Nodosilinea sp. E11: one gene and its partner. Each later gene encodes a partner of the first gene's protein in a complex. Links are inferred from orthologs where the notes say so. Each region holds a gene or a part of one and is shown in the gene's direction. Other genes may lie near its edges.

Region 1 (3,010 bases):
ATGAAGAGCACCCTCTACCGCTACATGACCCCCGGTGTGGCCGAGCGGGTAATGGCCTTGGGCGACGACCTGCTAATGAAAGGTGAACGTAAAGATGTCACCGTTCTGTTCTCCGATATTCGCGGCTACACCACGCTGACCGAAGACCTAGAAGCCGACAAAGTGGTGGAGATGCTCAATGCCTACTTTGAAACCATGGTGGAGTCGGTGTTTCATTTCGAAGGCACCCTCGACAAATTCATTGGCGACGCCCTGATGGCGGTGTTTGGCGCGCCTCTGCCGCTGACCAACCACGCCTGGGCGGCAATCCAGAGCGCTCTCGATATGCGGCGGCGGTTGGCCAAGTTCAATGCTGAGCGGGGTGCCCTAGGCCAACCTAAAATTCGCATTGGCATTGGCGTCAGCTCTGGGGAAGTGGTCTCCGGCAATATTGGCTCCCAACGCAAAATGGAGTACACCGTGATTGGCGATGGAGTCAACCTCAGCTCCCGCCTGGAAGGGGTGACTAAAGAGTATGGCTGTGACATTGTTATCAGTGAATATACTTACGCCCTTTGTGCCGATCGAATCTGGGTCCGAGAGCTAGACCGCACCCAGGTGAAGGGTAAGCAGCGGGCCGTCGGCATCTACGAATTGATTGACCAGCGCGACACCCCCCTCACCGCTGACACCGAGGCCTTTCTCGACCTCTATGCCCAGGCCCGCAGCGCCTACACCGGCATGCGGTTTGAGCAAGCACTATCTCTATTTGATCGGGCGCAGCAGCTGCGCCCTCAAGACAAAGCCGTGGCGGTACACCTGAGCCGGGCCAGGCAATACCTAGTGCAGCCCCCACCCGACGATTGGGATGGTGTCTACGTGATGACGACGAAGTGAGATGACTCTGGGCCTGGAAGGAATTGCTGCCAGTCCCCCTTCAGGCTCTAGCCTCGTCGATCTATCGCAGACGGAACAAACCCGCTAGGATGGGGGTTGTGTTCAAAACGAACACTTTTAGGTCATTCTGTCGCCGTTGAGCTACGCACCGCGCATGTCTCTGTTTGACTGGTTTGCCAATCGCCGGAAGTCCGGCCCCATTAGCGAAGACCGCCAAGAGCGGGAGATTGCCGACGGTCTGTGGACCAAATGTGAGCACTGCGACGTACTCACCTACACCAAAGATCTGCGCACCAACCAGTGGGTGTGTAGCGAGTGTGGCCATCACCACCGTATCTTTAGCGACGAGCGCATTCGCCAGCTGATCGACACCAACACCTGGCAGGCGCTTGATACCCATATTCAGCCCCAGGATCCACTTAAATTTAAAGATCGCAAGGGCTACGGCGATCGCATCCGCGAGACCCAAGCCAAAACCAAGCTCACCGATGCTGTGCAGACGGGTCTGGGCGAGCTAGACGGCCTGCCTGTCGCCCTTGGGGTGATGGACTTTCGCTTTATGGGCGGCAGTATGGGCTCAGTGGTAGGCGAAAAGCTCACCCGCATGATCGAGCAGGGCACTGCTGCTGGTCGCCCGGTCATCATTGTTTGTGCCTCTGGCGGTGCCCGCATGCAAGAGGGCATGCTCAGCCTGATGCAGATGGCTAAAATTTCTGGAGCGCTGCAGCAGCACCAGGCCGCTAAGCTGCTCTACATGCCGGTGCTCACCCACCCAACGACCGGCGGTGTGACGGCCAGCTTTGCCATGCTGGGCGATATTATTGTGGCTGAGCCCAAGGCCACGATCGGGTTTGCCGGTCGTCGGGTCGTTGAGCAAACCCTACGGGAAAAACTGCCCGATGACTTTCAAACCGCCGAGTATCTGCGCGATCACGGCTTTGTTGATTTAATTGTGCCGCGCACCCAGCTTAAGCAGACCCTAGCTCGGCTGATTCGCCTGCACCAGCCTGTGACCGCCTCAACGGTGGTTGAAGGGCACAGAGCTTGGCCGAATGGTCTCAGTGCGGTAGAACCGAGCCACATTGGGGCTGACCTGTAATCGGCCTCTGGGGCGAATTACCCAGGGGAAATATTGGGAATGGCCCCTTTCGGTGGCATGATAGACATTAACAAGAGCGATTTAATCGGAGTAATTCCGTCAAATCAGATCTAATCCAAGTCTAGACGTGGCGGTTTGCCTGCGGGGAAACTACAAACGTTGACCTGGACTTGGTATAGCTGTGTTGATTTCATACCCAAGCCCTATACATTCGAGGAGAACCATGTTGAAGAGATGCATTTGGCTAGTTGCGGTCGCACTCTTCTTTGTCAGCCACCTGGTAATGGGAGACGCCGTCGCGGCTGAGCTAGATGAGGCTATTCGTACCGTGCAGCTCAACCCCGAAGGGGATACCGTTGTGCTGTCTCTAGAGCAGGTTACCCGGGGTCGTCGCCAGTTTAACTACGCCTGTGGCACCTGCCACGTGGGGGGAATTACCAAAACCAACCCCACCGTTGGCCTTGACCCAGACTCTCTGGCCGGTGCTTTACCCCCCCGTGACAACCTTGAGTCTTTGGTGGCCTATCTGAAAGAACCGATGACCTACGATGGTCTATCGGATATTTCTCAGGTACACCCCAGCAAAAAGAGTGCCGATATTTTTCCCAAGATGCGTAGCCTGACTGAAGAAGACCTGGTGGCGATTTCTGGCCACATTCTGCTTCAACCGAAGGTGATTGGCGACATGTGGGGAGCGGGTAAGACCCGTTTCTCTGCTCCTCAGGTCTAGGGATAATGGGGTAGCTTGAGGGCTAACCCAGGCCTTATGGGTGGCTCTGGAGAAGAGATACGATATCTGGCAGCAGTATGTCGTAGGTCGTCTATGGACGGCTATTACCCCAGGGGTAATGCCCCAAGTTACCGCGCAAAGCAGGTAATATGCCATAGGAAGGTGGTCTGATAACAGCCCCCTTGATTGATTGAACTGGAGATACGAGCTTTAGAGGTAGTTATGCAACGTGTATTTCGTGCCGCCCAGCGCTTGGGCTTGGTTATTCTGTCTGCTCTGCTAGTTGTGGGTACGCTCACCCTGGT
Region 2 (2,940 bases), 230 kb from region 1 along the record:
CATGGCCCACGCTCAAAAGCATGGCATTGATATCACTGCCCTGGGTGGGTTCTCGTCAATTATTTTTGAAAATTTCAACCTCAACCAAATTCAGCAGGTGCGCAACGTCACTTTAGAGTTTGAGCGGTTTACTACCGGCAATACCCACACGGCTTACATCATTTGTCAGCAGGTGGTTGCGGCTGCCGAGCAGCTGGGCATCAATCTGTCTGACGCTACGGTGGCGGTCTGTGGTGCCACAGGGGACATTGGTAGTGCTGTCTGTCGCTGGCTCACGGCTCGTACTGACATTAAGGACCTGTTGCTGATTGCCCGCAACCAGGAGCGTCTCCAGCGTTTACAAGAAGAGCTGGGCTGTGGAGTGCCGATGGATCTAGACTCGGCCCTGCCTAAGGCCGACATTGTGGTGTGGGTGGCCAGTATGGCCAAGGGCGTTGAGGTTGACCCCAACACCCTCAAGCAACCCTGCCTAATGATCGATGGTGGCTACCCCAAAAATCTTGACCAGCGCTTCAACTTTGAAGGCGTGCATGTGCTGAAGGGCGGTATTGTCGAGCATTCCCTCGACATTGACTGGCGAATTATGCAGATCGTCAATATGGACGTGCCCGGACGCCAGTTGTTTGCCTGTTTTGCCGAGGCTATGCTGCTGGAATTTGAAAAGTGGTACACCAACTTTTCGTGGGGTCGAAACCAGATCACCCTCGAAAAAATGGACATGATTGGTCAAGCATCGCGGCGACATGGGTTTCGTCCGCTGCTCGACCTCAACGGTGCCCCCCTGGCTGTCGAGCTTTCCTAGGGGAATTACCCCCCTGCTGGGGTTGGGTTTTAACCTTGGGCAGGGGGACGCGGGCTTGGTATTCTAGAATGCAGACGGGCGAGAATTTTTTGGGTAACCAAATCATTTTGGCTCGCTATTGGCGTGTTTAGTTGTTTTTCCTCTGGCTATGGCCCCCCCCGAACGCAAGTCTATTTTGCTGTCTTTTGAGAAGCCCCTGGTCGAGCTAGAGGCCCGCATCACCCAAATTCGAGAACTGGCCGAAGAAAATGATGTCGATGTGTCGGCCCAGCTGCGTCAGCTAGAGGCCAGAGCGACTCACCTACGCCAAGAAATTTTTTCTAACCTCACACCGGCTCAGCGGCTTCAGGTAGCCCGTCATCCACGTCGCCCTAGCACGCTCGACTATATTCAGGCCATTACCGACGACTGGATTGAGCTGCACGGCGATCGCGGCTCGGGCAAAGACGACCCGGCGTTAGTGGGCGGTGTGGCCCGACTCAACGGTCGGCCCGTGGTGATTTTGGGTCACCAGAAGGGGCGCGACACCAAAGACAATGTCGCCCGCAACTTTGGGATGGCGTCGCCGGGCGGCTACCGCAAGGCCATGCGGCTGATGCGTCACGCCGATCGCTTTTCAATGCCAATCATTACGTTTATTGATACTCCCGGTGCTTATCCCGGTTTTGAGGCTGAAGAAATGGGTCAGGGCGAGGCGATCGCCTACAACCTGAGAGAGATGTTTGGCCTCACGGTGCCCATCGTTTGCACCATCATTGGGGAAGGCGGCTCGGGCGGTGCCCTAGGCATTGGCGTGGGCGATCGCCTGATGATGTTTGAGCATTCGGTTTACACTGTGGCCAGCCCTGAAGCCTGTGCCGCCATTTTGTGGAAAGATGCAGGCCGATCTGGGGAGGCCGCCGAAGCGCTGAAAATTACCTCTTGGGATCTCAAGCAACTGGGTATCTTAGATGAACTACTGCCCGAGCCAGTAGGCGGTGCCCATGCCGACCCCATCCAAGCCGCCGAGATTCTTAAGCAGGCGCTCGGAGAGCAGTTGAGCAGCCTGTCTCAGCTCACACCCACGGCTTTACAACAGTTGCGTTATCAGAAGTATCGCCAGATTGGTGTCTTCGCTGAAGTCGCCTAGAGTGACCTGACCAACCAGCTAAGGGTTTGACTCACCAGAGTTTACTTGGGGGCTTGCATCGATTTTTGTCAATGTTTATCTATGAAGGAGTTAATGCTGAGTTTATTTTTCCGTCTTGGGACAGCAGTAGGGTCACCTAAGGCCCCCAGTGTTTATCAGCGGATACCGTGTTAATAAACTGTTTACATTTGTTAACATAAGCAAAGTGCCTAGCCCGCCCTTAGTCCCCTAGGAGGTGCCTGGGGTGGTTCGTTCTGACCTGGGGCGCTAGCTGTTCCGCTTTTTGTTGATTGGTACTTACCATTGCAAACTCTTGTATCTTCTGATTTGCCGCGCCGCGCTCTGGTAACTGGGGCCAGTCGTGGCATCGGCAAAGCGATCGCCCTAGCCCTAGCCCAAGCTGGCTACGATGTCGCCCTTGTCAGCCGCTCCTTAGACACCCTGAAACCGGTGCAGGAAGAGCTGGCTAGCTATGGGGTTGTGGCTAAAGCCTACGCCGTTGATCTAGCTGAGATGGATGGCTTGCAGGCTCGTTTAGCGGCGGTGCTAGCTGATTTTGGTCCCCTCAGCGTGGTGGTCAACAACGCTGGCATGGGCTATACGGGACCCCTCGCCACCATGCCCTTGGCAGACTGGCAGCGGGTGATGGATTTGAATGTCACTGGCATTTTCCAGTGTATTCAAGCAGTTGTACCGGTCCTGAGGCAGGGCGGCGGTGGCACCATCGTCAACATTGCCTCCATTGCCGCTAAGTCTGCCTTTCCAGACTGGGGTGCTTACACCGTTAGCAAATCCGCCATCGTAGCCCTGTCGCGGGTGCTGGCGGCGGAAGAGCGCGCCCATGGTATTCGAGTTGTAACCATCTCCCCAGGGGCCGTCAACACGCCCATTTGGGATACCGATACGGTACAGGCGGAGTTTGACCGATCTTCTATGCTGACCCCAGAAATCGTGGCACAAACCGTGCTGCACACGATTCAGTTGCCTGCCCAGGCGGTGATTGAAGACC

The links. Proteins that work in one complex are often made in the same cells at the same time.
Region 2: the proteins of accD (region 1) and accA are in contact, whole or in part, in a solved structure (PDB 8UXZ), measured with the Escherichia coli proteins. The link is inferred for Nodosilinea sp. E11 from one-to-one orthologs.

The regions. Positions count from the first base shown.
Region 1 is NZ_CP136520.1:3,687,800-3,690,809, reverse strand. What follows is about bases 98-3,002. They hold accD (acetyl-CoA carboxylase, carboxyltransferase subunit beta), read left to right. Parts: upstream 98-1,030; coding sequence 1,031-1,975; downstream 1,976-3,002. Other genes in these bases: petE (plastocyanin), read left to right, coding at 2,928-3,002; psbV (photosystem II cytochrome c-550), read left to right, coding at 2,199-2,705; RRF56_RS18560 (GAF domain-containing protein), read left to right, coding at 98-876. Outside these bases: more of RRF56_RS18560, read left to right, coding at 1-97; more of petE, read left to right, coding at 3,003-3,010.
Region 2 is NZ_CP136520.1:3,913,304-3,916,243, forward strand. The notes cover bases 106-2,940. They hold accA (acetyl-CoA carboxylase carboxyl transferase subunit alpha), read left to right. Parts: upstream 106-950; coding sequence 951-1,931; downstream 1,932-2,940. Other genes in these bases: RRF56_RS19520 (long-chain acyl-[acyl-carrier-protein] reductase), read left to right, coding at 106-802; RRF56_RS19530 (SDR family oxidoreductase), read left to right, coding at 2,235-2,940. In the rest of the region: more of RRF56_RS19520, read left to right, coding at 1-105. UniProt on the Escherichia coli protein: Component of the acetyl coenzyme A carboxylase (ACC) complex. First, biotin carboxylase catalyzes the carboxylation of biotin on its carrier protein (BCCP) and then the CO(2) group is transferred by the carboxyltransferase to acetyl-CoA to form malonyl-CoA.